DNA from 3 places in the Halomonas sp. BLK-85 genome. Region 3 is predicted to be linked to each of the others. Evidence: predicted binding sites of a transcription regulator. Region 3 holds the regulator's gene; each other region holds the start of a gene.
What was found. Region 3 encodes sigma-54, which starts transcription at its own class of promoters, with help from an activator protein. Its sites were predicted from a motif close to TGGCACNNNNNTTGCTNT; they were not measured.
Positions count from the first base shown of each region.

Region 1: a site for sigma-54 is predicted at 1,594-1,611, ahead of glnL (nitrogen regulation protein NR(II)). Genes of this name have one in related genera too.
Region 2: a site for sigma-54 is predicted at 5,137-5,154, ahead of urtA (urea ABC transporter substrate-binding protein). Genes of this name have one in related genera too.

Region 1 covers NZ_CP087731.1:2,785,991-2,796,835, reverse strand. The annotation lists gene glnA (glutamate--ammonia ligase) at 1-840, shown strand, start outside; gene LL947_RS12675 (DUF4124 domain-containing protein) at 960-1,490, shown strand; gene glnL (nitrogen regulation protein NR(II)) at 1,646-2,695, shown strand; gene glnG (nitrogen regulation protein NR(I)) at 2,742-4,169, shown strand; gene LL947_RS12660 (M1 family metallopeptidase) at 4,191-6,185, opposite strand; gene LL947_RS12655 (ChaN family lipoprotein) at 6,190-7,377, opposite strand; gene LL947_RS12650 (DUF6435 family protein) at 7,382-7,555, opposite strand; gene LL947_RS12645 (YqiA/YcfP family alpha/beta fold hydrolase) at 7,649-8,173, opposite strand; gene LL947_RS12640 (phosphatase PAP2 family protein) at 8,286-8,825, opposite strand; gene LL947_RS12635 (glycosyltransferase family 4 protein) at 8,797-9,972, opposite strand; gene LL947_RS12630 (porin) at 10,212-10,845, opposite strand, start outside.
Region 2 covers NZ_CP087731.1:2,911,917-2,922,761, forward strand. The annotation lists gene urtD (urea ABC transporter ATP-binding protein UrtD) at 1-788, opposite strand, end outside; gene urtC (urea ABC transporter permease subunit UrtC) at 785-1,921, opposite strand; gene urtB (urea ABC transporter permease subunit UrtB) at 1,934-3,547, opposite strand; gene urtA (urea ABC transporter substrate-binding protein) at 3,681-4,967, opposite strand; gene LL947_RS13315 (OsmC family protein) at 5,666-6,217, shown strand; gene cynS (cyanase) at 6,245-6,694, shown strand; gene LL947_RS13325 (sigma-54-dependent Fis family transcriptional regulator) at 6,870-8,558, opposite strand; gene LL947_RS13330 (ABC transporter permease) at 8,605-9,426, opposite strand; gene LL947_RS13335 (ABC transporter substrate-binding protein) at 9,423-10,661, opposite strand; gene LL947_RS13340 (ABC transporter ATP-binding protein) at 10,726-10,845, opposite strand, start outside.
Region 3 covers NZ_CP087731.1:1,926,768-1,937,612, reverse strand. The annotation lists gene LL947_RS08745 (YhdP family phospholipid transporter) at 1-3,125, shown strand, start outside; gene tldD (metalloprotease TldD) at 3,122-4,573, shown strand; gene yjgA (ribosome biogenesis factor YjgA) at 4,648-5,169, opposite strand; gene pmbA (metalloprotease PmbA) at 5,267-6,607, shown strand; gene LL947_RS08725 (HPr family phosphocarrier protein) at 6,625-6,894, opposite strand; gene rapZ (RNase adapter RapZ) at 6,931-7,839, opposite strand; gene ptsN (PTS IIA-like nitrogen regulatory protein PtsN) at 7,900-8,367, opposite strand; gene hpf (ribosome hibernation-promoting factor, HPF/YfiA family) at 8,372-8,680, opposite strand; gene LL947_RS08705 (RNA polymerase factor sigma-54) at 8,821-10,236, opposite strand; gene lptB (LPS export ABC transporter ATP-binding protein) at 10,368-10,845, opposite strand, start outside.

The DNA of each region.
Region 1 (10,845 bases), 860 kb from region 3:
GATATTCGTAGTGCCATGTGCAATACCCTGGAAGCGATTGGCCAGTCGGTAGAAGTGCATCACCATGAGGTGTCCAACGCCGGCCAGAACGAAATCGGCGTCAAGTTCAACACCCTGGTGAAGAAGGCCGACGAAGTTCAGGAAATGAAGTATGTGATCCACAACGTGGCACATGCCTATGGCAAGACGGCCACCTTCATGCCCAAGCCGATCGTGGGTGATAACGGCTCCGGCATGCACGTTCACCAGTCGTTCTGGAAAGAAGGTCAGAACCAGTTCGCCGGTGACGAGTACGCGGGCCTGTCTGAAATGGCGCTTTACTACATTGGCGGCATCATCAAGCACGCCCGTGCCCTGAACGCCTTTGCCAATGCCTCAACCAACTCCTACAAGCGTCTGGTGCCGGGCTTTGAAGCGCCGGTCATGCTGGCCTACAGCGCCCGCAACCGTTCCGCGTCCATCCGTATCCCGTATACCGCCAGCCCGAAAGGCAAGCGTGTCGAGCTGCGTTTCCCTGACCCGACCGCCAACCCCTACCTGTGCTTCTCAGCCATGCTGATGGCCGGTATCGATGGTATCAAGAACAAGATCCATCCTGGCGATGCCATGGACAAAAACCTCTACGACCTGCCGCCGGAAGAAGGCAAGGCCGTGCCGACCGTTGCGCACAGCCTGGATCAGGCGCTGGAAGCCCTCGATACTGACCGCGCCTTCCTGACTGAAGGTGGCGTGTTCACCGATGAAATGATCGATGCCTACATCGAACTGAAAATGGAAGACGTCGAGCGTATGCGTATGGCCACGCACCCGATCGAGTTTGACATGTACTACAGCTGCTAAGCACCTTGCTGATATAAGCACTGATGCTGAACTAAGCTGCTATGATCACCCAGGGGGCATAACCCGACGTGATCCGTTATAAACCCCGCCTCGGCGGGGTTTTTTGTTAGGGGGCGGTAATGGCCAAACACACAGCAGAAAAGCAATGGCAGCGGCTTTGCGCGGGAGTGCTCGGGGCGGCCTTGCTGGTTGGAGCGCCATCGCTGGCAGCCCAGGCGGTTTATCGGGTGGTGGATGAGCAAGGCCGCGTCACCTTTACCGATAACCCGGCGCGGGGTGGTGAAGCTGTGGAGCTGGCGCCGCTGCCGGGTGTCGCTTCGTCATCACCGGCTTCTGAGCCATCAGGCAAGCCTGCTCCCGGCCCGCCCTTCATGCCTTATGATCGCTTTACCATAGCCTATCCTGCCCATCAGGCGCGATTAAATAGCGCTGCCACAGCGGTCGAGATTGATCTGAGCCCGGCGCTGCGTGACGACCACCAGCTGCGTTTGCGCCTTAATGGTGAAATCAACCAGAGCGCGATGCACAGCGAGGCTTTCTGGATGGCCAATCTGCCTGCCGGCGTGCACCAGCTTCAGGCTGAATTGCTGGATGCCCAGGGGCGGGTGCGCCATCAGACCCCGATGGTGCGGTTTCATGTTGCACCATAATGGTGCTTTAGTGGGCGCATCATGGCGGGCATTCTGGTCGCGAACAGCCCGTGTAAGCGCGGCCAGCCCTGGCTTAACGCTGTGTCAGTAAGCTGCGCCAGGTTGGCGCGCTTTTTGCAGTTCCATCACCATGCCACTCGATCACAGGTAGTGATATGTACCAACGCTTGCTTGACCACCTCACCACTGCCGTTTTGCTCCTGGATGGCAAGCTGCAGGTGCGGTGGATGAACCCGGCAGCAGAAGCCTTGCTGGCGGTGAGTATCAGTCGTGTGATGGGGTCGCGGTTGGAGGGGCTGCTGGGCGAGGAGGAGGCGATTGAGGATGTCCTGATCAAGGCCCGTGATGCCTTTCATCCCTTTACCCAGCGCGAGGCCCGGGTCATCCCGATGAGCGGTGAGCCATTGACAGTGGACTACACCGTGACACCGCTGTCCGCCGATGAGCTGCTGCTGGAAATTGAGCCTCGTGACCGGCTGATGCAGATTTCCCGTGAGGAAGCGCTGACGACCCGCCAGGAAACCATCAAGGTGCTGGCCCGCGGCCTGGCCCATGAGGTGAAAAACCCGCTGGGCGGCATTCGCGGCGCAGCGCAGCTGCTGGAGCGGGATCTTTCTGATCCGGGGCTGAAGGAATTTACCCATATTATTGTTGAAGAAGTTGACCGCCTGCGCGATCTGGTGGATTCCATGCTGGGACCCAATCGCATGGTGAAGCACTCACCGGTCAATATTCATAAGGTACTGGAGCGGGTGCGTGCCTTATTGATTGCCGAGCACCCCCAGGTGCGTATTGAGCGTGACTATGATCCCAGCCTGCCGGACCTGTCCGGTGACGAGGCCCAGCTGATCCAGGCGATCCTCAACGTGGCCCGTAATGCGGTTCAGGCGATGAACGATGCCAGTGTGCAGGCGCCCAGGCTGGTATTACGCACCCGGGCACGGCGACAGTTTACCCTGGGCGCCGAGCGGCACCGGCTGGTGTGCGATGTGGGCATCATTGATAACGGGCCGGGGGTGCCGGACAGTCTCCAGGAAACGCTGTTTTTCCCCATGGTGTCCGGGCGCGCTGAAGGTAGCGGCCTGGGGCTGTCGATCGCCCAGTCGATCCTGCACCAGCATCAGGGGCTGATCGAGTGCGAGTCCCGGCCTGGGCGGACGGAGTTTCGTTTACTGATTCCCCTGTTTATGGATGGCCCGGCCTGATGGGGCCATCTACTGATTTGTTGGTTGATTTCACCGGAGAAGCGCCATGACTGAAGTTCACTCGACCGATGTTGCTCGTGTGGTGATTGTGGACGATGACCGCGCGATTCGCTGGGTACTGGAGCGCGCCCTGGCGCAGCCTGATCTGGACGTTGAATGTATCGAGCGTGCGGATACGGTGCTGGAGCGCCTGATTGCCGAGCCGCCGGATGTGCTGGTGACCGATATCCGCATGCCGGGGATTGACGGCCTGGATCTGATGGCCAGGATCCGTGACGCCCACCCGGATCTGCCGGTTATCGTGATGACCGCCCACTCGGATCTGGACAGTGCCGTCGCCTCCTATCAGGGCGGTGCCTTTGAATACCTGCCCAAACCCTTTGATGTTGATGAAGCCCTGGCGCTGGTGCGCCGGGCGGTGGCCCATGCCCGCGAGCGCCAGCAGCCGGTCAGCGTGCCGGAAGGCCTGAACGCGGAAATCATTGGCGAAGCCCCGGCCATGCAGGAGGTGTTTCGCGCCATCGGGCGGCTGTCGCATTCGCATATTACCGTGCTGATCAACGGTGAATCTGGCACCGGCAAGGAGCGGGTGGCCCAGGCGCTGCATCAGCACAGCCCGCGTTCGGGCAAGCCGTTTATTGCCCTGAATATGGCGGCGATTCCGCGTGATCTGATCGAGTCCGAGCTGTTCGGCCACGAAAAAGGCGCCTTCACCGGTGCCGCGGCCCAGCGTCAGGGCCGCTTTGAACAGGCCAACGGCGGCACTCTGTTTCTGGATGAGATCGGTGACATGCCCGCCGAAACCCAGACGCGCTTGCTGAGGGTGCTGGCGGACGGTGAGTTCTACCGGGTCGGGGGGCATACGCCGGTGCGGGTTGATGTGCGGATTATTGCTGCCACCCACCAGAACCTGGAATCGCTGGTGGAAGACGGGCGTTTCCGCGAGGACCTGTTCCATCGCCTTAACGTGATCCGGGTGCATTTACCTTGCCTGTCAGAGCGGCGCGAGGATATTCCCCGCCTGACCCGGCACTTCCTGGCCGAAGCGGCCAAGGAGCTGTCAACGGATATCAAGGTGCTGACACCCGAGGCGGAAGCCCATCTGACCCATCTGCCCTGGCCGGGCAATGTGCGCCAGCTGGAGAACATCTGCCGCTGGCTGACGGTTATGGCCTCCGGGCGGGAAATACTGGTGGAAGACCTGCCGCCCGAGCTGCGCGATGCGGATACCCTGGAAGGTACCCTGCACGGGGACTGGCGCAGTGCCTTTCGCAGTTGGGCCGATCAGGCCCTGGCAGAGGGGCATACGCACCTGCTGGAAGAAGCCGTGCCCGATTTTGAACGCATCCTGATCGAGACGGCGTTAAAACACACCGGTGGGCGCAAGGGCGAGGCCGCCGAACTGCTGGGCTGGGGGCGCAATACCCTGACGCGCAAACTCAAGGCGCTGCTGCCCGCGCTGGCGGATGAATAATGGCTGGTGGCAAAGCATGGGTCAAAAAGTATGCTGCAAGGCAGGCTCGCTTTCCCAGGTGCCGCGTTGGGTGTCGCCATCGTTGAGTACAACGTAACTGGCGCTTCCCCAGTGGCGCAGGCCGCGCACCAGGCGCATGGCGGCTTGCGGCGTGGGGGCGCTGATGATGCCCAGCTGGGTGCCGGGTTGACGCCATAGCGTCCCGTCAGGGGCGTCTTGCGGCTGTTCTGCGGGGGGTTGAGCCTGGGCTTCAAGGCCTTGGTCGTCCCACCACTTTGCAATCTCATCCGGCGTACCGATCACCCACAGCGGGGTGGTCGTCAGGTCATCCGGCAGGCTGTCGAGTTCAGTAGCGCCACGCGGCAGGGGCAGCTCCTGGAAGGCACCCAGGCGCAGCCAGCGGGTCTCTGTGGCCAGGCTCAGCTCGCGCAGGGTTTCCGGCGCGTTGGGCAGTTGTCGCAACACCTGGTAATCCGGGTCGATGACCATGCGGGTGGGGCGTTCACGGGTATCGAGAGTGAAACGCTCGCTGGCCGTTTCCAGGTTGAGCCAGGTGCGATCGGTCTCTCCTTGCGCATAGTGAATGTCTACCGGAAGTCGCAGCGGCCATCGCCGTTCCTCATCGTCATGGCGGTCATGCTGGCGCGCCGTCTGGCTCAGGTTGAACGTGACCCTGTAACCCTCTGGCGTTTCTTCCAGGCGGGGGGTGTTCATGCCCAGCGTCGGGCGGCCGGGTTGCGCCACCCAGGCGTCAAAGAACCCGCCCAGCGCCTGGCCGGAAGTGTCTTCAAAAGCGTCTTGTATAGCCTGCCAGTTGGCCTGCCCGAAACGATGCTGGTCAATCAGTTGGCGCAATGCGCTGTCAAAGGCCGATGTGCCTATCTGCGCTTCGAGCATATGAAAGAGCATGGCGCCGTGCTGGTAGCCAATCAGGCGGTCCTGGGGCTGGCGCTGGTAGCCAAAGTCTTGCAGGGCCAGATGGTCGGCATCCGGCAGGGCGTTAAGGTCGGTCAGCCAGCGTTGGCGCAGAGCGCCTTCTTCGCCTTTTTGTGCCGCCATGGCGTAGTCGGCCAGGTAGGTGGTCAGGGCTTCGCTCCAGTTACCCTGGCCCGGTGTGGCCTGTATGGCGGTGCCCCACCAGCCGTGCATCAGTTCATGAGGCAGCGAGGTATGCGGAATAAAGGGCAGCGCGATGACCTGCTCGCCCAAGAGGGTGAAACCGGCAAAGGCAAAGCCGATGGGGCGCGATGAGGCGGCCATGGTAAAGCTTGAATAGGGGTAAGGGCCGAGACGCTGCTGAAACAGCAGCAGAGCACGCTCGGCGGCGTCCAGATAAGTATCGGCAAAGCCAGCGCTTAGCCTCTCCGGGAACAGGGTGCGAAGCGTGACACTTTCAGTGCCGTCGCCGGCAATGTCACGGGTTGCTGCCTGCCAGCGACCGGCCGCGAGCGATAACTGCCGGGCCTGGGGGTGAGCAAATCGTGATTGGCGCTGGTTGTCTTGGCTGGCGGTGCCCAGCCAGTGGCCGCTGACAACGGTTTCGATACTGTCCGGGGTGGAAACCTCAATGTCGGCGGCAAAGGGCGCACTGGTATCCAACCTTGGGTACCAGGCCAGCTGACCGGGTAGCCAGAGGTTATCTTCAGACCAATAGCCGCCGCCAGGCAGCTGAGCCGGAAGCTGGCCTGACCAGCTCAGGGTGATCGGTGACTGCGGGGCAGGCGCCTCAAGCCGATAGCGGCCTGAGCCGGTCTCTTCCCACTCAAGCGGTTCTTCAGCCTGTTCGGCCCGCTCAAGGTTCAGGCCGGAGGCCAGTGTGAAGGTGAGTGGCTCGGCATCGCTATCCTCGGGCAGACGAAGCACCAGGGTGCCGCTGATCGAGCGCTCTCCCGGGTCCAGGGCTACCTGAAAAGATTTCTCGATATCTGCCTGTGGTGCTGGCGCTGTCGCCAGGGCGCCTGTCGTCCACAGGCCGGCCCACACCCCCAGGCTACACAACAGGGCAAACAGCCTCATCGGGTTACCTCAAGGGTGCAGCGGGTGGAAAACGTACCAGTATCTCCTGGCGGCTGCCGTCACGCAGGATCTCCAGGGGCAGCAGGGTGCCCGGTGCCTGACGCTGAACGGTGGCAATCAGTTCCCCCGGGGCACGTACCTCCTGCCCGGCAGCCTGCGTCACTGTATCGTCTGGCTGAAGCCCGGCCTCATGGGCCAGGGAATCTTCTCGGATGGCAACAATACTGACGCCATCCTCACCCGGTGCAATCTGCACGCCCAGGCGGGGCGGTGGTGTCTCTGCGGCCGCTTCATCGCCCAGCAGATAAAGCACATCCGCCAGCTGGCTGTCAGGCGGCTCGCAGGCTTCCAGGGGGGTGGGCATCAGCGACAGCGTATCGGTGATGTCCATGGCCTCCAGCTGGTAGGGAACACCGTCGCCGTATGCCAGGTGGCCCACGCCCATCAGCCCGACCACCAGGGTGTCATCGTCAACGGCGGAAGCCAGGCCATCGGCCATGGCGGCATCCCAGGTCAGCTGGGCGTTAAGGAAGGTCTCAAAGGCGTTATCACCTTCTTGATCTTCATTCCCATGGCCCTCAGCGCCCATGCTGGTGGGGTGCATCTGGAAGCTCTGTTCCAGGCGCTGGCGGTAAGCGTCGCTGGCGGGCGCCGGCGCTTCGATGTTGAAACGCTGCTCGGCGCTGACGGCATCGAACCCCTCGGTGGCCAGCCGGCGGCGCAGCTCCGGCTTGATGTTGATGGCCAGCAGCGGAATCTGCTGCATACGGGCAAAATGCAGGATGGGCAAATAGAGGTCAGGGTCGAAGCCCCAGGCCTCTTGCCATTGGCTCTGCTGGAGAAACTGCGCCTCGGACAGCTCACCCGCCACCCAGGCATCCAGGGCCGGCTGGGCGTCACGCGGCAGCATTTCCAGCCCTATGGCCATCTTGTCGCGGTGGGCGGCCAGCCCCGCCAGGGTATGCAGCTGCCAGCGATGGTGGCTCATCCTGTCATGGTATTCCCCCAGTAGCACGACATCCTGGTCGGCGGCCTGTTCAAACAGGCTGTTCGCCGTAACGGCTTGCCCGCCCTGCCACCATTGGCCGGGGTGAGCACACTGGTCACTGTCTGTGGCGGCAAGCGATATGCCGGAAACACTCGCCAGTGGTACGAGCCATAAGGCGCGTAAGGCAGGGGCTAGGCGCAACATGGGCTCAGTCCTGGGCTTTGAGTTTATTGATTTCAGCCAGCAGGGCGTTGGCTTCCTCGGTCAGGGTGGCATTGGCGCGCATATCGCCATTGCGGGAGGCCTGCATGGCCTCTTCGAGTTTCTTCTCGTACTGCTGCTGTAGCTTCTTGGCGGGGTCTTTCTTGAATAAACCGAACATGGTTCACCTCCGTATGTGTGTATATTATTTGTAGAGGTTTTGTTTGCCTATGTCTAACGTTATCGGGTCTTTTTTGCGCTTTCAAACCAGTTTTCAGCGGCTGTCGTCGCTCAGGCACTGCTTCAGAAAGGCATCAAAGTCGCCAAGAATGGTCGGCATACTGGCGTGCAGGCGGTGGCCGTCATCAACCATGCGTAGGGGAAGGTGCTGCTGTCGGGCAATGTCGATGACCGGGCCGGGCGGCACAATGTCATCCTGCCAGCCGTGAATGATATGCGTATGGCAGGGCTGCAGGGTGGGGGAGGTTTGTGGGTAGTCGGGCAGACCCAGCGCCGGCGCCAGCATGAAACAGCCGCGGGTCTTGTAGCGCGCGCAGACCATGGCGCTTAACCAGCCGCCGAGGCTGGAGCCTGCCATCACCCAGTCGGTGGCCGGTTCGGAACGGGCATCCAGAGTGGCATACAGGTGTTCCAGCCGGGTAGCCGGGTCTGGCATGTTGCGGTAATCCATCACCACCGCCTCGCAGTCATCAAGCGTCTCTATCACGCCTTTCAGGGCCTGCATCTTCATGGCATTTGGCCCGCTTTCAAGGCCGTGGGACAGGTAGACAGTCAGCATCGCGTATTCCCTCGGTCAATGGTTCAATCCGCATCAATGAAACATTAACGTTTTTACCGCTGAAATGCGCGTCCTGCCCGTCATTCACACCAGTCGCTTGTGCAAGAAAGCCTCAACCCATTATCGCCAGGCTCAACAACGCAAACCCATAGCCCATTACGGCGCCAGCCAGCACATCGCTGACATAGTGCAGCCCCAGCCCAACCCGGGAAATAGCGATCAGCACCGCCAGAGGAATCACAATGGGCAGCAGCCAGGGGGTGTGTGCCGCCACCAGCAGCGAAAACATGACGGCATGCATGGTATGGCCGCTGGGGAAGCTGTAACGATCCCTGGCCGGTTCGCTGCATTGAATGCCACCGCAGTAGGTAATAAAGGGCCGCTCGCGACACAGGCGTGTCTTGACAAGGCGGTAGACGCCTATCGCCACCAGTGCCGTCACGGTGTACTGCATCAGGCGCAGGCCACCGTCAGGGACCAGCCAGGGTTGAGCAATGATCAAGGCCACCCAGACGGGCCAGTCGCCCAGTTTGCTGGCCGCCTGCAGGGTCAGCCGCCAGGGGCGAAACAGGGAGAGTCGGGTGGCCCGCTGGCAAAACTGCCATTCAATCAGGTCCAGACGGTCAAACACGCCAAGAAGCCGAGGTCGCATGATGCATCTCCTGAGTTTGATGGAGGTGGTTAATAAACTGGCTGGCAATACCCGGCCAGCTTTGTTCACGAGCGCGCAGGCGGGCCATACGTCCATAGCGGGCATAGTCTGCCGGGTGCTGGCAAAGGCTGACCGCCGCCTGACAGAAAGCGTCAGCATCACCAACGGGCAGGGTCAGGCCGTTATGGCCGCTTTGAATCAGGGTGGCACTCGCCGCCTGGCGGTAGGCAATGACTGCCAGGCCGCAGGCCATGGCTTCTGTGACCACGTTGCCCCAGGTTTCCGATAGCGACGGGAACACAAAGATATCGGCACTGGCGTAGTAGCGGGCAAGCGCCTGCTGATGGATAAAGCCGGTAAAGTGTGCGTTGGGCAGCTGCGCTTCCAGCTGCTGACGTGCCGGGCCATCACCCACGACGACAAACGCCATGTCCGGGCGCACATTGGCCATGGCCTGGTAGGCTTCCTGCAGCAGCGTCAGGTTTTTTTCAGCGGCCAGCCGCCCCACATAAAGCGCAACGGGTTGGTGTTCGTTCACCCCCCATTGCTGACGCAGCACGGGGTCGCGCAGGCTGGGTGCAAACTGCTGGCTGTCAATGCCCCGGGCAAGCACCTCTACCCGTTGGATGCCGGCAGTGCGCATGGCGCGTGCCTGAGGCTCGGTGGGCACCAGGTTAAGGGAGCAGGCGTTGTGGAAGTAACGCAGGTAGCGCCGGGTCAGCCAGGTCAACATGCCCAGCCCATAATCACCGCAGTAGTGATCAAAATTGGTATGCCAGCCGGCAATCAGCGGTATGCCCAGGCGTCGCGCTGCCTGGCGAGCTGCCCAGCCTAGTGGCCCCTGGGTGGCGAGGTACACCACATCGGGGCTGTTCGCCTGCATAAAGCGCTGCAGCCGTTGGGGGGTCGTCAGGCCGATCTGTACGTCACGATAGCCGGGTAGCGACACAGGCGTTACCTGCATCTCAGCGTTCACAGGCACCTGGCGTGAAGCCACGGGCTGCTCACCAGGCAGGGGGGCAGGGCGTGGGCGTACCAGATCAATCTTGATGCCCTGCTGATCTAGCTCCCGGCTCAGTCTGGCCAGGGTATGGGCAACGCCATTGATTTCCGGTAACCAGGTTTCGCTGACAATACACAGCCGCATGCGCGTCGCTCTGTTGTTTGGTATGCCTGCAGCATGGCGTACAACAATGACATGCCCACTACATTGAGATGAACAAGCAATGACAGCACTGGCTGGTAGGTACTAATTCAGGGAAGGGAAAATAAAAAAGCCGGTGCAAGTGCACCGGCCAACCCATCAAAACGTCACCATTCTGATAGAAACGTCGAAACAGTCTTCCTACATCACACCCCGCCCGGAGCAGAGCGGGTCATACACGATCAGAACTTGACGCGCATACCGGCCAGGTAGCCCATGTCGCTGCCATCAAGATCGGTGTTCTTGATTTCAGCAAAAACACGCACGTTGCTTTGCGTCGGGAACTTGTAGGTAATGTTGCCGTAGTACTCCATGAAGTCTTCTTCATTGACACTATTGTCATATGACGTATCAGTTACGCCGAATGCAACTGTGGTATCACTGTTGGCCGCAAAGCTGGCGGCCAGGTTGTACTGTGACGCGTTGAGCTTGTTGGTTTCTTCATCACTATCTGAGGAGCTGTAATCAGCTCCGAGCTCGAACATGCCAAAGTCATAGGCAGCGCTGATACCGTAAGTGTCGACACCATTACCGCCGTCACCGTTTGCTTCGTTCCATTGCTGAAAACCAGCGCCCAGTTCCAGGCCGTTAATTTCAGTCAATGCAAACAGGTCAAAGTGACTATCGTTTGCCTTGTCAGAACCCCTGGCGGCCATTTCGTAAGACGCCATCAGAGTCACTGTGTCGAAGTCAGCTTCAACGTGAATAACGTCATCACCGCTGGTGGCTACGGCATCGAAACGGTCGCCGTCAGCTTCATCCAGTTCAATGGATTTCTCAACACCGAACTCATCACCTGCCGTGGGGCGCTTACCC
Region 2 (10,845 bases), 990 kb from region 3:
GGGTCATTGGATACCTGGTCCATGCTGCCCTCGGCCAGCACACTGCCCTGGTGGAGCACTGTCACCTGGCGGGCAATCGAGCGCACAAAGCCCATATCGTGTTCAACCACCACTACCGACTGCTGGCCGGCCAGGCGGGTCAGCAGCTCGGCGGTGCGTTCCATTTCCTGTTCGGTCATCCCGGCCACGGGTTCATCCACCAGTAGCAGGCGCGGGCGCTGCATCAGCAGCATACCGATTTCCAGCCATTGCTTCTGGCCGTGGGAAAGAATTCCGGCGGGCCGATGGCGCAGCGCCATCAGCCCGACGGTGGTCAATACTTCCTCGATACGGTCCTTGATCTCGCCGCTCAGGCGTGCTGTCAGGGTAGGCAGGATGCGCTTGTCGGCAGACATCGCCAGCTCCAGGTTTTCAAACACGCTGAGTGCCTCAAACACGGTAGGCTTCTGGAATTTGCGGCCGATGCCCAGACTGGCGATATCCGGCTCGTTCATCTGCAGCAGATTATGGCGGCTACCAAACCAGACGCTGCCCTGGTTGGGGCGCGTCTTGCCGGTGATGATATCCATCATGGTGGTCTTGCCCGCCCCGTTGGGGCCGATAATGCAGCGTAACTCGCCATCATCAATCGTCAGGTTGAGGTTATTGATGGCCTTGAAGCCATCAAAGCTGACGGTGACATCCTCCATATACAGAATCGGCCCGTGGCGGACATCTACCGGCGACGCCTGAGGCGCCATGAAGTCGAACACCCTGTCCCGGGTGGTAAGCGATTGCAAAAAGCTCATGCGGTGGCCTCCTTGGGTGGGTGGTCGTCACCTTGCTTACGCTTGAGATAGCGGAATAGCCCTGCCACGCCTTTGGGCAGGAAGACGGTGACCAGCACAAACATGGCCCCCAGCGCAAACAGCCAGGCATCCGGCATAATGCCGGTGAAGACGGTTTTGGCATAGTTGACCAGCAGCGCCCCTATCACAGCGCCATACAGAGTGGCCCGCCCGCCCAGGGCGACCCAGAGAACAATCTCGATCGAGAAAATCGGCGAGAACTCGCTGGGGTTGATGATGCCCACTTGCGGCACATAGAGTGCGCCGGCCAGGCCCGCCAGCATGGCGGAGACCACAAACACAAACAGCTGGAAGCGTTCGACCCGATAGCCCAGAAAGCGCGTGCGTGCCTCGGCATCCCGGGTGGCCACACTGACCCGCCCCAGCTTGCTGGTGACAATCGCCCGGCACAGGATATAACCCAGCGCCAGAGCAATACCGGTGGCGATAAACAGCCCCAGCCGGGTGGCATCGCTGCGCAGGTCAAAGCCCAGCAGCTCGCGGAAATCGGTCAGGCCGTTGTTGCCGCCAAAGCCCATCTCGTTGCGGAAGAAGGCCAGCATCAGCGCAAAGGTCAGCGCCTGGGTAATAATCGACAGGTAAACCCCGGTGACCCGGGAACGAAAAGCCAGAAAGCCGAACACCAGCGCCAACAGGCCAGGCGCCAGCAGCACCATCAGAAACGCGAACCAGGCCATGTCAAAACCCAGCCAGTACCAGGGCAGGCTGTCCCAGCTGAGGAACACCATGAAATCCGGCAGGATGGGGTCGCCATAGGTGCCGCGATCGCCAATCTGGCGCATCAGGTACATGCCCATGGCATAGCCGCCGATGGCAAAGAACGCTCCATGGCCGAGGCTGAGAATCCCCAGATAGCCCCATACCAGATCCACCGACACCGCCAGCAGCGCATAGCTCAAGTACTTGCCCAGCAGGTTGACGGTAAAGGCGCTGACGTAAAGCGGGTGCCCCTCGGGCACCATGACGTGCAGCACGGTGACCAGCGTCAGGGCCGCCAGCAATACCCCCAGAAACAGCTGAGTGGCGCGCTCAAAAAACGGGCGGGTCAGCCAGAACCGCTGTGCAGAATCCATCGCTTGCATTGCCTAGCCCTCCGCCGCGCGGCCCTTCTGGGGAAAGAGCCCCTTGGGTCGCTTTTGAATAAACAGGATGATGAATACCAGCACGATAATCTTGGCCAGTACCGCGCCCGCCCAAGGCTCGATGACCTGGTTAATCACGCCCAGCGACATACCCGCCACCAGGGTGCCCCACAGGTTACCGACCCCGCCAAACACCACCACCATGAAGGAATCGATGATGTAGTTCTGGCCCAGATTGGGGCCGACGTTGGTCAGCTGGGAAAGCGCCACACCAGCAAGCCCGGCCACGCCCGAACCCAGCGCGAAGGTCATGATATCGACGCGGGTGGCGCGAATGCCCATGGAACGTGCCATGGCACGGTTCTGGGTCACGGCGCGCACTTCAAGGCCCAGACGGGTGCGGCGCATGATCAGCATCAGGGCGGCAAACACCACCAGGGCAAAGCCCAGTACATAAAGACGGTTAAGGGTCAGCGAAAGCGCATCGTTGACCACCAGAGAGCCGCTCATCCATTCCGGAGTGATCACGGTACGGTTCTGCGGGGATATGACGGTGCGCACCAGCTGCTGGAGAATCAGGCTGATGCCAAAGGTAGCCAGGAGGGTTTCCAGCGGGCGACCCTTGAGGAACTGGATCACCCCGCGCTCAATGGCGATACCCGCCAGGGCAGACACCATGAAACCGGCAGGGATCGACAGGATAAGCGCCATGCCGGGCTGACCCGGCAGCAGCTGCTGCATCATCCAGGTGGTGTAGGCCCCCAGCATGATCAGCTCGCCGTGGGCCATATTGATCACCCCCATCACCCCGAAGGTAATCGCCAGGCCGATGGCCGCCAGCACCAGCACCGAGCCTAACGACAGCCCGAAGTAGAGGGTTTCCAGGCCACGATTGATTTTCAGGTTTTGCTGGATGTCGGCAATCGCAGCGCTGGCCGCATCGGCTACCAGAGGGTCATCCGATTGAGTAGCACGGTTCAGCGCAACGCGCACCTGGCTGTTCAGGCTGCCCGCCAGCACCTCGATCGCGTCTACATCACCCTGGTTGAGGCGGTAAACCGCCAGCGCCTGGTTCAAGCGTTCGCGCACAGCCGCTGAAGGTTCTTCGTCGAGGCGGTTGGTGAGCGGCGCGACCTGGGCGTCCTCAACATCGCCAATCAACCCTTCAGCGGCGTCAAGACGGGCATCCTGATCGCCGTTATAAAGCTCGACCAGCGAAATTGCCGATCGCAACTGGCTGCGCAATGCGTTGTTGATCGTCAGGCGCTCGAGGTTGCGTCGGCTCACCTCGCCCATCGCCTCACCGGTCAGCGCATCTTCAATGGTGACGTCCAGGCCCGCCGTTTCCAGGGCGATCACAAAGCGCCCATCATCCTTAAGGCGCTGCAGGTCACTGTCCAGCATCGCCTGCAGCCACACATCGGCGCGTGGCTGTTCACTTTGGATAATGGCATTAATCGCGGCGGCTTTATCGTCGAATGAGCGCGTATCCAATGCTTCGAGTAATGCTTGACCGTCCGGTTCCTGAGCGGCTCCCGTCATCGGCAGCCAGCTTAGCAGGCTAATCAGCAGGCAGGTGACGATCCTTGTCGTAACGACGTAGCAAGGAATCCTCATGGGTGAGTCCTTTGAGTGGCGTGTCCTGCACGCTGGCCCTTATCGGACAGCGCACAGGGGAATGAGTCAGGTGTGGAAATGAACCGAGGGGACGGTCTGCGCCGCCCCCGGCCTATCAGTCCTCAGCAAGCGTTTATTCGGCCTGCTCTTCGGCTTCGCTACCCATGCAGCGGTTTTCCGCCACATTGTAGTTGCCGCATTCCATCGGCTTGCGCCAGTCACTGATCAGGTCCCGCGAGCCCGGCAGGTAGTCCGACCATGCATCGCCGGCCACGGTAGACGGTGTTTCCCAGACCACCGCAAACTGACCGTTGTCCTGAATCTCGCCGATCATGACCGGTTTGGTGATGTGATGGTTGGGCATCATCGCCGCATAACCACCGGAGAGGTTGGGCACACTCACACCAATAATGGCATCCTTGACCGCATCAACATCAGTGGTGCCGGCTTTCTCGACCGCTTCGACCCACATGTTGAAGCCAATGTAGTGCGCCTCCATGGGGTCGTTGGTTACCGCATCATCTTCGCCGGTGTGATCGAGCCAGGCGTCGATGAAGTCATAGTTGGCATCGGTATCGACACTCATGAAGTAGTTCCAGGCCGCCAGGTGACCCACCAGCGGTTCGGCATCGATCCCGGTCAGCTCCTGCTCGCCCACGGAGAAGGCCACTACCGGAATGTCCACCGCGTCGATACCCTGGTTACTCAGCTCGCGGTAGAACGGCACGTTGGCATCGCCGTTAACGGTGGAGACCACCGCGGTTTTCTTGCCCTCGCTACCGAAACGGCCAATCTCCGAGACGATGTTCTGCCAATCGGAATGCCCGAAAGGCGTGTAGTTGACCATGATATCCTCGTCTGACACGCCAAACTCTTCCTGCAGGTAGGCTTCGAGGATGCGGTTAGTGGTGCGCGGATAAACGTAGTCGGTGCCGGCCAGCACCCAGCGCTCTACGCCCACCTCGTCATGCAGGTAGTTGACCGCCGGGATTGCCTGCTGGTTGGGAGCGGCGCCGGTATAGAAGACGTTTTCAGAAGACTCTTCGCCTTCGTACTGCACCGGGTAGAACAGCAGGCCGTTGAGTTCTTCAACTACCGGCAATACCGATTTACGTGATACCGATGTCCAGTTGCCGAAGATGACATCAACCTCTTCCTGCTCGAGCAGCTCGCGGGCTTTTTCTGCAAACAGCGGCCAATCGGAAGCGGGGTCTACGACAACCGGCTCGATCTCGCGACCCAGCAGGCCGCCTGCTTCGTTCTGCTGCTCGATCAGCATCTCAACGGTATCCTTGAGCACCGTTTCGCTGATCGCCATGGTGCCGGACAGCGAATGCAGGATACCCACCTTGATCGGATCATCATCCTGAGCAAACGCCTGGGTGCCCGTTGCGCCAATCGCAGCCGCCAGCAACGTCATGGAAAGCTTGCGCTTGACACCTGAATAGCAAGATGTGCCAGAAACACTGTGAGAGAGAGGTTGATGAGAGTTAGAAACGGTCTGTGAAGACATGCAAAGCTCCTCGCCCTGAACACAGGGCCTTGAAATGATGCATCCAGTACACGGATGCCTGCAAAGTCCTACAGCCCCAGCAAGGAGCGCGCCATAATCGCCTAAATGAGTTAATTTCCATTTAATTCAATTATTTAGTCAACACTAAAAATGCCAGAAAGAGCTTTCTTTCAAGCCACTCAGGAGTCACCCTGCTTTTTTATGGTGCGCCGCTGGCGGGTACTCGTTTTGCATTGCACCAAAATACAGCTTTGGAAAGGCTGCAGAATATGACGCAATGTATCTTGCCTATCGGGTGCCAAAGAGCTGCTGACAAAAACAACATTGTCCACAAAGATGACAATATAAACCTGTGTAGCGTCTTTATCCTGTCCAAATTTAGTTGGCACTTTCCTGCCAGCCACACCTTTTACACACCGAAAACACTCTAGCTGCTTGTATTTAAAGTATAAAAAAAAGTTGGCTTGCAGTTTGCAGAGTGTGTTTAACGAAACTCAGTTAATCGTTAATTCACCACCAACGAGTAATAGGCCGATAGGTACAAGCGCTGGGTATAAACATCGCTTGACGCTTATCGCTATGCTCTTCAAAGGCAGGAAATCAAAATGGCAACCGCAATCTCCGATAACGCAACAGTGACACAGCACCTGCGCCCGATAGACCGTGATGGTCTTCTGGGCTTTGCCGAAAAAGGCCGCCAGAACCCGCAGATGCGTGGCACCAACAAGGTTCATACCGTCACTGAAGGACAGTACCGCACCATTAGCCATGTTAATCATCATCAGGTTGTGGTGGATGAACCGCTGCATTTATTTGGCCAAGATACAGCCCCGGCGCCAGGTGAAATCGTGCTATCCGGACTGGGTGGATGCCTTGCCGTCGGTATTACCGCCGTCGCTACCTGGAAGGAAGTCACGCTATCCAAACTTGAAGTTTTCCTGGAAGGCGACATTGGCAACCCTGCCGCCTGGGGCGCGGGAGGCGCCGAGATGATTCCTTCATTGATGGGCTTTCAAGAGATTCGCGTCAAGGTGCTGATAGAAGGCGATGCCCCGCGTGAGCAGCTTGCCGAAATTGTCGAGCACGCAAACTTCTATTCCCCGGTTGCCAATACAATGCGCAACCCGGTTAATTTCCATATAGCGCTCGCTGACTAACATCATCTGAACCCAGGGGGTGACATTATGATAGTGGATCGTGAACAAGTAACGGGCATGATCATTTCGGCGAAAGTCAGCAAAGGTATTCAATGGGCTGACGTCGCCAAACAGGTTGGATTGAGCAAGGAATGGACAACGGCCGCCTGCCTAGGCCAGATGACGCTGGACAAGGTGCAGGCACAGAAAGTAGGGGAAATTTTTGACCTTTCTGATGAAGCCATCGCCTGGCTTCAAATTGTGCCTTACAAGGGCTCCTTGCCTACCGAGGTACCCACCGACCCTCTGATTTACCGCTGGTATGAGGTGGTCAGCGTTTATGGCACCACTATAAAGGAACTGATCCACGAAGAGTTCGGCGACGGTATTATGAGCGCTATTGATTTCTCCATGGATATTCAGCGTGAAGCTGACCCCAAAGGCGATCGCGTCAACGTGGTTCTTTCAGGCAAGTTCCTGCCTTATAAAACCTACTAACCCTCAGCAGAGGTTTTTTAAAATAATGCTTAAAACAGTTCTTAAAAACAGCTCTTAGACAACAGCTATCAATAGCCCCTTTTTAAAAGGGGCTTCTTTATAACTCAGTTGCCATTGTTTCCTTGCACCTGTTTGGGCATACAGACAAGAGTCGCGTTTTGCATTTCACTATTTTTCATGTGTAATCAGAACGACTGATATTAAGTTTTTTCAACCGATAGCTTAGCTGGCGAGTGCTCAGTCCCAGCTGACGTGCCGCCTCTGTTTTGTTACCGCGCGTATGTTTTAGCGCTGCTAAAAGAATATCAGGATTGGTATCTTCTACATGTTGGTAAGGCCGACTAACGCCGGTACTTGCAAACCCTGTTCTTGGGTATTCTTGCCGTTCAGAACTATCTGGCTTATGCCTGGGTGCCTGCTGATCAGGCGCATAACCAGTAGATGAGCTTTCAATGCCCGGTGAAGCAGTGGTGTTGTAGCGCTCGATCTGGGATTCATCGTGCAGGATATGTTCTATCTGCTCAACAGTGATCAGACTGCCATGGGCCATCAAGACGCTGCGTTCCATGATATTTTCCAGCTGGCGGATATTGCCCGGCCAGGGATAGCTTTCCAAACGTCGCACAACCCCCGCTTCCAGCAGTAATTGACGTTGATATCGGCGGTTGAAAACATCCAGAAAATAATGCGCCAGCAGGGCCACATCGCCTTCTCTTTCGCGCAGCGGCGGCAGACGCAGTGGCACCACGTTAAGCCGATAGAAAAGATCCAGGCGAAAGTCGCCGCGATTAACGGCTTGCTGCAGATCCATATGGGTTGCCGTCAGGATTCGAATATCCACATCAATCTCTTTATCTGCTCCAAGGCGCTGAACACGGCGTTCCTGAAGCAGCCTTAACAGCTTGCTTTGTAGCTCCATGGGCATATCGCCAATTTCATCCAGGAAGATGGTGCCGCCATGAGCTGCTTCAAATTTCCCTGGGCGACTGCGCACAGCACCCGTAAAGGCCCCTTTTTCATAGCCAAACAGCTCCGCTTCCAGCAGATTCTCTGGAATGGCCGCGCAGTTGATACAGATAAAGGCCTTGTCGGCCCGCTGGCTATGGGTGTGGATAAACCGCGCAAAACGCTCCTTGCCCGTTCCGGATTCCCCCTGCAGCATGATGGTGGCATCACTGCTGGCTATCTGCAGTGCCAGATCGAGTGCTCGCTTCATTTGAGCACTGCTACCCAGCATTTCCTGGTCATTTTGTTGTTTCAGAGCCGAACGCAATGCATTGTTCTGGGCTTCCAAGGTTTCCGTGCGCTGCCTGACCAGATCCTTGATACGCAGAATCTGCCCAATCATTGCCGCCACAATATGCAACAGATGAAGGTCTGTTTGAATGCCACGTGGGCGATGGCGCAACCGGTGGCAGGCCAAAACCCCAATGGGCACTTCATCCAGCAATATGGGCACTGCAATAAAGGACACCGTATCGTTTGGCAGTGCCTCTCGGGTGACCGCACGAAACAGAAAATCGTCTTCTTCATCAATATTCTGTACGACGCTAACCCGCCCACTGGCCATCACCTTGCCGGTTATTCCCTCATTCAGTTGATAGATACCGCGCGCTTTCTCAAATGCCTGGAGCCCATAGGCGTAAGCAATCCGCAGCGTCTGGGTGCCAGTGTCTTCCAGCACAACCCGGCCTCGATTGAGACCGGCAAGCTGTGATAAAGAGCGCAATACGGCGGGAATGGTGATCTCTGCTTCCAGTGAACTGCCCAGTAAATGCGCCGCCTCCGAGAGAATCAAGGTGTCCTGATTGATATCCTGGCTTCGATTGGGCGAGATTTCATCGCGCGAAGACGACGACGGCATTTATGTCTCCTGGTGGCTACTCTCTGGACGCTTGGATCAAGATCAATTAGCCATCGCTGTTTTGCCAACCAAAATAGCGAATTAAGCTAACAATCAGACTATCCAGAATATAACCAATAACGCCGATAATAAGAACCAGAGCGGCGAGCAGATCATAGGCCAGAATGTCGCGGGCATCGTTGATGGCATACCCCAACCCACTGGTAACGCCCAGGTATTCGGCGGGCACCAGCACCACCCAGGCAATACCCAGTGCCAGACGGAAGCCAGCCAGAATATCCGGCGCGACGGCGGGCAGAATCAACCGGCGTAAACTAGCTAATGGAGAGGCACCGAAATTGCGCGCAACCTTGAAGTACATCGGGTCAATACGCTGCACCGCAAACGCCGTTGAGAACAGGATTGGCCAGACGGCCGCCATAAAGATCAGAAATACAATAGCGCCATCCCAGGTGCTGAAAGCAAGAACTGCAATCGGCATCCAGGCCAGCGGGCTAACCATGCGCAACAGCTGAAACGGGAAGCCGGTGATCTGACGCAGCACCGGAGAAGATCCCACCAATATTCCCATGGGTACCGCCACCAGCGATGCCCATAAAAGCCCCATCCCGATACGGTAAAGGCTGGGCAGCACGGTATCGAGAAGATTGCCGGAGCTCACCAGCGTCCATGCTTCGGGCAGGACCTGCTGAGGCGCAAAGCCCACAAACGCCCGGGTATCCGGGTTGCTGGCAATCATATAACCACCTAGCCACCACAGCGCCAACAAAGCGCCCAGCCCGATAACCGGATAGCCTATACGTTTCAATAGTTCAAAGGCCTTCTGCCCGGAATCATCCAGTGTCATACCTAGCATCTGATTGCTCATAGCTGAATCCTCTCTTCCCGCTCCCAGCGCTCTTCCATTGGAGTGCCCGGTAGATGTGCCTCGGGGTATTGCTCCATTGCACGGCGCACAAAGTCATAGTTGACCAGGTCACGGGCGACTTCATCAGGGTCAAGGTTATCCAAAAAGGTGGTATCACCACTGACCAGGGTATTGTTCATCGCGCTAACCAACTGCCGCGTTGCTGATGCGTAGGGGTAAGGGGCGAAATCAATCCGGCTGTTGCTCCATTCAGGGTGGCGAATAGCGTTAGGTGACTGGTAGTCCGCTGCATCGTAGTGGGTCATGGCACGCACTACTACATCCTCCGGCATGGGCAAGTAACCGCGCCCATCACGGGAAAGCATGCGGGCCGTTGCTTCTTTATTCTGCTGTGCATAAATCGAAGCACGCACCAGCGCATTGAGGACTTTCTGCGTCCACTCCGGGCGTGCATCGACTTCCTCTTCGTTCATGCACACAACACAGCATGGATGGTTTTCCCAGATATCACCGGTAAAGCGTAGAAGCGTTCCACCTGCCAGCAGCTCACCTGCAGCATTGAAAGGTTCAGCGACAGTAAAGCCATCAATTCGGCCAGCGGCCAGGGCTGCCGGCATATCCGGGGGTGGCAGAATCAGCAGGTTGACTTCATCACTGGCCAAAGGTGTATCTTGATCCTGAATAACCGGTTTTAAGCCCGCGTTACGGAGCGCCATCTGCAGCAGGGTGTTATGAATCGAGTACCAATAAGGCACCGCAATCTGAGTTCCGCCCAGATCGGCAAAATCTTGCGCCTGGCTTTTGCCGCTCACCAGCAGTGCTGAACCATTAACATGCGCCCAGGCCATGATCTTGACCGGGAAATTGTTGTTATAGCGCATCCACACCGGAATCGGGTTGAGCAGATGAACAAGATTGAAACGTCCTCGGGTAAACCCTTCGACCAGTGGCGACCAGCCACGGATCAGTTCTGGCTCGGCAACATCCAACCCTTCGTCTTCAAAATACCCCATCGCATGCGCTACCAGTAGAGGCGTGGCATCGGTAATCGGCAGATAGCCAATACGCAGCTGTTGATCGTCATTGGCAAAGGCGCGAGGTATCATGCCCGGCATATGCATGGCGGTGGCTAAGCCTCCTACCGTTGCCATACTGTCCAGTATGAAACGGCGCCTACCCTGGTCGGTCTTGGTGTATTCGTGGCGATGATGAGGGTGACAGTCACATGGCGACATAATGAAATTCTCCGGATTTAGGATAAGCAATGGCAAAGGACAACAAGCTCGGCTGGCCAGGCAGTCAGGCTGATGAACGTTGGGTATTTTGCGCACTCGTAAGAGGTTCCTGGCGCCGGGTAGACGCTTGGGGCGACGTCGTCAACGCAGGCTCAGTGTTATCCACCGAATGCTGAAAGCGCGT
Region 3 (10,845 bases):
TGCAGCTTGATCATCTGGCCCTGCTGGCCAGCATTCTGCAGCCAGAAGATACGCCTCAATTTACCGACGCCGGCGGCGAGGTTCAGCTTTGGGGACGCTGGCAATCAGCAACACTGCAGGAAGCACGGCTGGGGTTGGACATGCCGCGTCTGACGCTAAAGCAGGATCAGCAAAGCGCCGTACTGAGCAATGTCCAGGCCAGGAGTATCTGGCAGCGCGAGGGCAAAGGCGGCAAGGCCTGGCTGAGCGGCGATGCTGAAAGTGTTGAGTGGGCGCAACCTGAGGCCGTTGGACAAGGCCCGGCATTGCCACGTCACTGGCAATTTACGCATCAGCCCGGTCGTTGGGAGCTGTTGACCAGTGAGTTTGAACTCTCGTCTCTGGCGGCCTGGCGGGACTATATGTTGTTGCCTGAATCAGTGACCCGGGCACTGCGCACCCTTAATCCACGCGGTCAGGTAGATGGCCTGCGTCTGGGTCAGCGGAATGGTGAATGGCGTGTGGATGCCGCCATCAGTCGCCTGATGGCGTCTCCGTGGCAGCAGGCACCCGGTGGTGGGCCCTTTGATGCCTGGGTGCAGGCACGCGATGTTCGTGGCCGGGTACTTTTTTCAAGCGAGGAGAAAAGTACGCTAGGCCTGCCTGAACTGTTTCCTGCACCGCTTGATCTAGACCACGCAGAAGGCGAGATTCAATGGGTTTACGATGGTCCGACGGCACTGGTCAGTGGAAAACAGCTAAAGGTCAGTTGGAATGATGCCGAGGTAAGTGGTGGTTTCGGTCTGGTGAATACCAAAGAGCAGGGGCGCTTTGGTCTGGATCTGGCCTTTAGCGATGTGGACGCGGTTAACCGTCCTCTGGATGAGTGGTTACCCGTCTCAGTCATTGATGCTGACCTGCGCGAATGGCTGTCCGGCGTCAATGGGGTCGTCGACCAGGGCAGTATTCAGGTTGGCCTGCCGCTCGGAGCGTCAGGGTTTGAGACGACGCCAACGGCGATCGTAGATCTGGATATCCGTCAGGCAAGCCTGCCCCTTTTACCTGACTGGCCCCGGCTGACCGATATCGCAGGAACGCTGAGCTGGCGCCCGGAAGAGGGGCTGAGTGCTCAGGTTCGGCAGGCCTTCAGTCAGGGGATTGAGGTCCACCAGGGTGAGGTCAGGATGCAGGATGGACGGTTAGAGGTGAATGGCCAGCTGGGCAGCGATATGGCGTCCCTGCAGCAGTTTCTTTCTAAATCGCCGTTGCTCGACAATGGTCAGCTGAATGATATTCGCGCTGACGGGCGGCTGGCAGCAGAGCTTGATCTGGGGCTGCCCATCAAGGCCCCAGAGCAACTTGATCTGGCAGTGCGTATCACCCCCGATATACGTGAAGTGACCTATCTTCCCCATCAACTGAGTTTCAAGAATATAGGCGGTGAGCTGAACTGGCAGCAGGCCGCAGGCCAGCCAAGAGAGTTGCTGGGCAACCTGTCTGGGCGCTGGCTGGACGGCCCGGTGAATGCATCACTCGAGGCTGATCGTCAGGTGGTGCTTGAAGGGCAGTTGGGGGTCTCGGCATTGCTGGCGCGAATGAACGCTGAAGCACAGTTGCCATGGCTCTCGGGCACTACGCCTTGGCGAGGCCAGCTGGACTGGCGCGAGCAGCCCAGGCTCAAGGTTGAAAGTGCCCTGGAGGGTGTTCGTATAGACCTGCCAGCGCCATTTGCCAAGTCAGCTCGCGATGATTGGCCCTGGACACTGGACGTCGATATGTCCAACGGGCGGATTGAAAGCGACCTGAATGGACGCGCGCATTGGCGCAGCCAGCCGGTCAACGGTCAGATGGCGGCCAAGCTGCAGTTAGGTAATGCAGCTGATAGTTCTGAGTGGCCTTCTAAGCCGGGCTGGCAACTGCATGCGGATCTTGAGCGCCTGGACGTGTTAGCTTGGCAGTCAGCGTTGGCACCACTGCGGCATGGCTCGTCTTCAGCTGCTGAGCCGTCGGCCGCATTGCCTGACTGGCAGCTTTCCTTGAATACTGCTTGCCTTATGTGGCACGAAATCTGCCTGGGCCGCTTGTCAGCCAGCGGCGCGCAAACCGCTGACGGCATCCATCTGGACGTGGATGGGGAGGTGTTGTCAGGCCGGGGTTACTACCGTCCGCTGGCTCAGAACCCGTTGGATATAATGGTTGACCATATCGATCTGGATACCTTGTTGGATATGCCCACATCGCCGCTGGAGGATCAGCGATTGGTGCAGCCGGACGCCTGGTGGGACGAGGTGCAAACCCAAAAGCCACATTTGTCAGGGATCCCCGAGTGGCTTTCCAGACTGCCGGATGGGCGTCTCCGTCTGGCCGAACTGGGGGTTGTCGGGCAGCGTCTAGGGCCGATGACGGCCTACTGGCAAACTCAGGGTGAACGCTTTACGCTCGCCCCGGTAGGCCTTACGTTGGGCCAGTTATCGATGCGTGGTGAGCTAGAGTGGACGGGCTCATCAGCCCGCAGTTCGACCAAGGCTGACGTGACGATTCAGGGCGGCGATGTGGGGACAGCACTCGAACGCCTTGGCCAGCCGGTGGTCATGCGCAGCCACAGCGCTGATCTACAGGCTGATCTGAACTGGCCTGGTGCTCCCTGGCAGTTTTCCCTGCTGCGTGCTGACGGACGCCTGACAACCGATGTACGCGACGGTCGTTTTGTCAGTTTGAACTCGACGACTGCCCGGCTGGTCGGTCTGTTGAACATGGACAACATTCTGCGTCGTCTGCGCCTGGATTTCTCCGATCTAACGGGTAAAGGCACTGCTTTTGACCGAGTTTACGGCAGCGCCAATGTGGATAATGGCCACCTGCGTCTTGAAGGCCCGTTAATCATCGATGCCCCCGCGACCCAGATCCGTATCACCGGGAGTGCCGATTTGCTCAGCCGAGAGCTTGACCAGCGTCTGTCGATTGCATTGCCTATCAGTCAGGGCCTGCCCATTGCCGCACTGGCGGTAGGGGCTCCCGTGGTGGGAGGCGCACTGCTGCTTGCACACTCCTTGTTCGGTGATACGCTGGGAGAAGTGACAACGCTCAATTATCTTATTCAGGGCCCTTGGGCCGCACCGCAAGTAATTCGAAAAGGTTCTCAATGACGCACTATGCTTCTGATCTTGATCAGGCTGTCTCGGTTTTGCTGACACCAGGCGGCCTGGATATTGATGCCCTGGATGTGGGGCTTGGCCACGCCATGGGTGCTGGCATTGATTATGCCGATCTGTATTTTCAGCGCATCTGGGAAGAAGGTTGGATGCTGGAAGACGGTAAAGTCAAGGAAGCCAGCTACAACATTGACGGCGGAGTGGGCGTGCGAGCATTGGCGGGTGAAAAAACCGGTTTTGCCTATTCCAACCAGATTACCGCGGATGCGCTGGTGGATACCGGTAAAACAGCCGCTGGTATTGTGCGCAGCGGTCAACAGCTGCCCGGGCAAGCGATGTCGATCGTTACTGCCATGCCGTTCTATGCCGCCATTGATCCGCTTGCCGGCTTGAGCGCCGATGAAAAGGTGGCAATGCTCAACCAGGCCGATCGCATTGCCCGTGCGGCAGATCCCGGTGTTATTCAGGTAAGCGCATCGCTTTCTGGTACCTATGAGGTGGTTCTGGTGCGAGCCAGCGACGGCACCCTGGCAGCCGACATTCGCCCGCTGGTACGTTTCAATGTCAGTGTGATTGTCAGTAAGAATGGCCGTCGTGAACGCGGTAGCGCAGGGGGAGGTGGACGTTACTCAATGGCCAGGCTACGGGATGACAATGTCGCTGAACGTTTCGCCAAGGAGGCAGTTCGTCAGGCGCTGGTAAACACTGAGGCCGTTGATGCGCCGGCAGGACAGATGCCCGTGGTCTTGGGCGCCGGTTGGCCAGGTATCCTGCTTCACGAAGCCGTCGGCCATGGGCTGGAAGGCGACTTCAATCGTAAGGGTAGTTCGGCCTTTGCCGGTAAAATGGGTCAGCGTGTTGCGGCGCGAGGTGTCACAGTCGTCGATGATGCAACCCTGGCTGATTCTCGAGGGTCGCTTAGCGTAGATGATGAAGGTACCCCAGGCCAGAGTACCATGCTTATCGAGGACGGCATCCTGACCGGCTACATGCAGGACAAGCTGAATGCCCGCTTGATGGGTATGATGCCTACCGGCAACGCGCGGCGTGAATCCTTTGCCCATCTGCCTATGCCAAGGATGACCAATACCGTGATGCTCGCCGGTCAGGAGAGTCCCGATGACATCATATCCTCGGTCAAACGCGGTATCTATGCGGTCAGCTTCGGAGGAGGACAGGTCGATATCACCTCCGGCAAATTTGTCTTTTCTGCCAACGAAGCTTATCTGGTCGAGGATGGCAAGATTACCGCGCCGGTAAAAGGGGCTACCCTGATTGGTAACGGGCCAGAAGCCATGCAGCATGTTTCCATGGTGGGGCATGATATGGAAATCGACCCGGGCATTGGCGTCTGCGGCAAGGAAGGTCAGGGCGTGCCAGTCGGTGTGGGGCAACCTACCATCAAGCTTGATGAGCTGACCGTCGGCGGCACTCAGTCCTGATGGCCGCCTTAGCCGTTCATGATGACCACAAGGTACCAGCTTGCGACGCATGAAAAGCACTGATAGTGCCGGTTCTAGAGGGCTGCTGCCTCGCGCAGGTGCTTGAACAGCTTACGGGCACTGGTAGGGGGTTTTGACTGTTCTCGCTCACGCTGTGCATTGCGCACCAGCTGGCGCAGTGTCTGGCGATCAGCGGCAGGGTAATCGTCAAGGAAGAGGTCAACCGCTGCGTCGCCTTCTTCAATCAGCCGGTCACGCCATTTTTCAAGACGATGGAAAGCATGATCGCGCAGTTCACGCTCATTCTCGATGGCATCGAACTGTGCCCGTATGGCGTCAAGGTCTTCCTTGCGCATCAGCTTGCCCACGTATTGCATATGGCGCCGGCGCCCTTCATGGGAGCGAATACGCGCGGTCTCATCAATGGCCCTAAGCAGATCATCAGATAATGGAAAGCGGCTGCGCTCAGCCGGCGTCATGGCAATCAGGGCTTCGCCTAACTGCTGGAGAGCGTGCATTTCCCGCTTGAGCTGCGATTTACTGGGCACAACGGGCTGGTCATCAATTTCATCGTGCTGCGGACGTTTTTTGGGCATGAGTCATTCACAACGTGGATTTTAGAAACGGCATTATAACAGCCCGTTTTGAAATAACAGGTTATCTCGCCTATCGAGATAAGGTAAAGGAGACAGTATGGCACAGGCATTTGAGGCAAACGCACAGCAAGCGCTGCTCGCTTCACGGGCTGAACAGGCACTGCAGCTTGCCAGACAGCTTGGGGCAGACAGTGCTGAAGTTGGCGCTAGTGTCGATCAGGGCGTTGGCGTTAGCGTGCGTCTGGGTGAAGTCGAAACAGTAGAGTTGTCCCGGGATCAAGGTATCGCCGTTACCGTTTATGTGGGCCAGCGCAAAGGCAGCGCATCATCAACCGATGCGGGGGCTGAATCCATCCGCGCAACGGTTGAAAAAGCCCTGTCGATTGCCCGCTACACCGGTGAAGATCCCGCGGCGGGGCTTGCCGAAGCTGAACTGATGGCGCGCGAGCTACCTGATCTTAAAGTACACTATCCATGGAAGCTGAGCACCGAGGAAGCCACTGCCATTGCCCTCGAATGCGAACGTGCGGGGCGTGATTGTCCGGGCATTACCAAGTCCGACGGCGCCTCGCTGTCTACGGGTGAAGGTGTGCGGGTGTATGCCAACAGTCATGGGTTTCTGGGGACCCAGAAGGGCAGTCGCCATTCTCTCTCGTGTATGTTGATTGCCGAAGATGATAAGGGCATGCAGCGCGATTACGACTATACCTCGGCGCGCGACCCCCAGGCGCTTAGATCTCCGGGTGGAGTGGGCGAGGAAGCGGCTCGGCGCACTCTGCGCCGTCTGGGCGCGCAGCGGCCTAAAACCGGCAGTTTTCCGGTGCTGTTTGATCCGATGCTGGCCAGTGGGCTGGTCGGTCATCTGATGGGGGCTCTGGCCGGCGGTGCCCTGTATCGAGAAGCGTCTTTCCTGTGTGATCGACTCGGTACACCGCTTTTCCCTGCATGGTTCAACCTTGAAGAACGTCCCATGGAAGTGGGCGCCGCGGCGAGTTCACCCTTTGACGGTGAAGGCGTACAGACGCGCAATAATCGTTTTATTGTGGATGGCCAGGTTGCCAGCTATATGCTGTCGTCCTACAGCGCACGCCGCTTGAGTATGCAGACCACGGGGAATGCTGGAGGGGCGCGTAATTTGCGTCTGGCGGCTCCGTTGCGCTCATTCGAAGATCTGCTCAAGGAAATGGATCGTGGTGTCTGGGTAACAGAACTGATGGGCCAGGGCGTGAATGGTGTGACGGGCGACTATTCCCGAGGAGCGGCCGGTTTCTGGATTGAAGATGGTCAGATTCAATACCCGGTGGAAGAATTCACCATTGCAGGTAATCTGAACACCATGTTCAGCGGGCTGGTGGCAGTAGGTAATGATACCGATACGCGAGGCAGTATTCACACGGGCAGTTGGTTGGTTGACAGTATGACGGTGGCGGGTGACTGATGGACCAGGCCTGGCTATCAGATATCTTCATCGAAGCGGGCATCGAGCAAAGCCTCTATGGCTTCCAGTGCCCGCTCCGCTTCGCTCCCTTCGGCCTTGAACTCCAGTTGAGTGCCACAGGGGGCGGCGAGCATGAGCAGCGCCATGATATTGCTGGCATCTGCCTCTTGAGTCCCTTTGCTTACCTTGATGCAGGCATCAAATGCCTGGCAGCAAGTGACGAGCTTGGTGGCGGCGCGGGCATGTAGGCCACGCTTATTGGTCAATGTCAGTGTTCTTTCAGGCACCCTGGTTCCTTTTTCCAAGCGGTGTCGGCGGTCGGCTCATTGGGCAGTGTTGCTATCCGCCATCTTTGCACCTGTCGTTGTTGAGTACGTCAGTCCCAGTTCCCGGTGTCGAATATGGGTTTCAATGCCATTGTCAGCCATGCGTTGAGCCAATTGCTCTACGGTATACACCGACCTATGCTGCCCGCCTGTACAACCGATGGCAATGGTCATATAGCTGCGTTGGCTACTCTGGTAGGCGGGGAGCCAGCGACTGATCCAGGCATGAATATCGTCGCCCATTGCTTTGACAATCGGGTAATCATTAAGGAATGCCTGAACATCGCTGTCGCGTCCGGTGGATTCGCGTAGCATCGGATCCCAATAAGGGTTCGGCAGGCAACGCACATCAAACACCAGGTCGGCATCCAGTGGAACGCCGCGCTTGTAGCCAAAAGATTCAAAGGTGATCGTCAGTTTGTCGCTCTTGTGCAGCGCCACCTGGTCAGTGATCCGGCTACGCAGATCATGAGCGGTCATCCGGGAGGTATCAATCGTCAGGTCGGCAAGATCGCGCACAGCACTCAGCGTGTTTTCTTCCTTGCTGATGGCTTCCTCAAGGGTGAGATCACTATGGCGGGTCAGCGGATGACGGCGGCGGGTTGCCGAATAGCGCTCAAGCAGGATGCGTGCGTCTGTGGTCAGGTAGACAATCTGAAAATGAATGTCGCGTTGATGCAGTTCAGTGAGCAGTCTGGGGAGTTTTTCAAGGGCCCCGGGCAGATTCCGGGCATCAATGCTGACGGCCAGGCGTGACTGCTCCCCCTGGTCGCGTAGTTCATCAACCAAAGAAGCCAGAAGCATCGCTGGAAGATTATCAATGGCGTAATAACCAAGGTCTTCCAACGCTTGCAGGGCAATGGATTTTCCTGAGCCGGAACGGCCGCTGATAATGACCAGTTGCATAGCGTCTCTCTTGCATGGGGACACCCTGAAAGTGTTTCGGGTGTACTGGAAGCATCTGGATCAGAAGGCGCTATCGCGTATTTTCTCACTGATCAGGTCAAGTAGTTCCCGCTGACTACCTGCCTTGCGAAGTTGAGCCCGAACGTTTGCGTCATTCATGATAGTGGCTACCTGACCGAGCAGCGCAAGATGGGTGTCATCTGCTTGTTCGGGTACCAAAAGCACAAATACCAGATCGACCGGTTCGCCATCGATCGCATCAAAATCAACCGCTTCAGAAAGTTTCAGAAAGCTGCCAATCGGGGTTGAGCAGTGTGGGCTACGGGCATGCGGGATGGCCACACCATTGCCGATACCGGTACTGCCCAGGCGCTCCCGATTGATCAGACGGCCAAATACCTCCTGGCTGTCGAGGCTGGGGGTGTTCTGGGCAATAAAGGTGCTGAAAAATTCCAGCACCCGTTTTTTGCTGCCCCCAGGCACATCATAGAGAACGCGCTCCGGAGGCAGGATGGTTTCCAATGTCATTGGTTTACCGCACACCTGCGCCTTGGGCGCGTGCTTGGGCTTTTTCCTTGTGTTTAACCAGCTGACGGTCAATCTTGTCTGCCAGGGCATCGATAGCAGCATACATATCGACATCCGTAGCTTCAGCATGCAAGTCTGCGCCGGAAGCGTGCAGCGTACAGGCAGCTTGCTGACGCTCTTTCTCTACCGACAGAGTGACCTGAACCGTAGTGATATTATCGTAATGGCGCTCTACCCGAGTGAGCTTCTCGTTGACATAGTCGCGCAGGGCGTCGGTCAATTCTACGTGATGGCCGGTAATGTTGACTTGCATTGACGTACTCCTTTCATCGGACTGATCTTTGATTGTAACCCTTTTTTTTATGAAGCAAAGCCCTTTGGGGCAAGTTTCCTTTGAACTCAGCCACTTCTTGACAAAACGATTGAGCCGGTTGCCATATAGCCGTTGAGGAGTCAGCTCAGATGGCGGCGTTCGCTGGAAGACGGAATGCCCATGGCTTCACGGTATTTGGCCACGGTGCGTCGCGCCACGCTTACGCCATCCTTATTCAACAGCGTCACCAGACGGCTGTCGGATAGCGGTTTATGAGCCGGCTCTTCCTGGATCAGTTTTTTGATCCGTGCCCGAATGGCAGTGCTTGAGTGATGGTCTCCGTCCTGATTGCTGACGTGGCTTGAGAAAAAGTACTTGAGCTCGAATACTCCGCGCGGGGTATGAATGAACTTCTGGGTGGTGACGCGGGATATGGTCGATTCGTGCATATCCACGGCGCTGGCAATATCCGCAAGAATCAGCGGTTTCATGGCTTCTTCGCCCTGTTCCAGAAAGCCTATCTGGCGAACAATGATTTCCTGGCCGACACGCAGCAAGGTGTCGTTGCGGCTGGCCAGACTTTTGATCAACCAGCGCGCCTCCTGAAGATGATCCTTGAGGAACTGGTTATCTTCACTTTTGTCAGCACGCTTGATCAGGCTGGCATATTCCGGTTGTATGCGTAGTCGAGGAATGGCATCAGGATTAAGCGTCAGGTGCCAACCCTGATGATCATGATGCACCACCAGATCGGGTGTGACATAACCGCTGGCGGTGCTACCAAAGGTGCTGCCCGGACGAGGATCCAGACTTCGTATCAGGCCAATCACTTCGCTGAGTTGGTCGTCGTCCAGATTAAGGCGGCGTTTCAGAGTGCGGCTATCATGTTTGCCGAGTATTTCCAGAAACTGCCTGACCAGGCGTTTGGCCGCAACAAGCAATGGCGTCGTGTCGGGTAGCGCTGCCAGCTGTAGCATCAGGCACTCACGTAAATCGCGGGCAAATACGCCAGTAGGCTCAAACTGTTGTAGGCGTAACAGGACGCTCTCGATTTCACGTTGCTGTATACCTTCATGGGCAGTCATCTGCAGACTTTCACGAATCTCGCTTAACGTCAGTGACAGGTAGCCATTGTTATCCACCGCATCAATCAGGGTTTCGGCGATAATGTGTTCACGGGGGCTGATATCTGTCATGGCAAGTTGCCACAAAAGATGTCCGTGCAGGCTTTGTACTGCCGTGTCACGCTCAAAGTCGGGGCCTTCCTGGCCAGGGCTGCCTGAACCGAATGAATCCTGGTATGTGTCTGACCAGTCACTATCGACCGAGAGTTCGCTGGGAATATCCTCTGACCAGTCAGCTTCCTTGTCTTCCTGGCTGGCGTGCTCGCCAAACTCTTCTTCCTGTTCCAGTAAAGGATTGGCATCCAGTGCGTTCTGGATTTCCTGACGAAGATCCAGAGTCGACAGCTGCAGCAGGGCGATTGCCTGTTGCAACTGGGGAGTCATCGTCAGTTGAGTGCCAAGACGCAGTTGAAGGGACGCTTTCATGACCATTCGTGAACCACCCGTGGCATATAAAGCTTTACCCTAAAACCACCGGCTTTCAGGCGCAAGCAGCAATAAGCATGCCATCGAAAAAAATTACCTGTGAATGTGATGACTAACAGTCTGGGCGACGACTGACATCACAGTTTAAAGTCCTCGCCAAGATAGATATCCCGGACTTGCTGATTGTCCAGAATCGTATCGGGGGAGCCGCTGGCAATGATGTGGCCGTCGCCGACGATATAGGCGGTATCACAGATATCCAAGGTTTCCCGGACATTGTGATCAGTAATCAATACGCCAATGTGGCGTGCCTTGAGTGCACGGATGATGGTCTTGATATCACCAACAGAAATTGGGTCAACCCCGGCAAAAGGTTCATCAAGCAGGATGAAAAGCGGATCAGTGGCCAGCGAGCGGGCAATTTCAACGCGACGCCTTTCACCGCCGGACAGGCTCATGCCAAGGTTGTCGCGAATGTGAGTGATATGAAAGTCCTCGAGCAGTTTCTCGAGATGATCTTTACGTTCGTTGCGGGAAAGCCCCTGGCGGGTCTCCAGAATCGCCATGATGTTGTCAGCGACGCTCAGTTTGCGAAAAATGGAGGCTTCCTGAGGC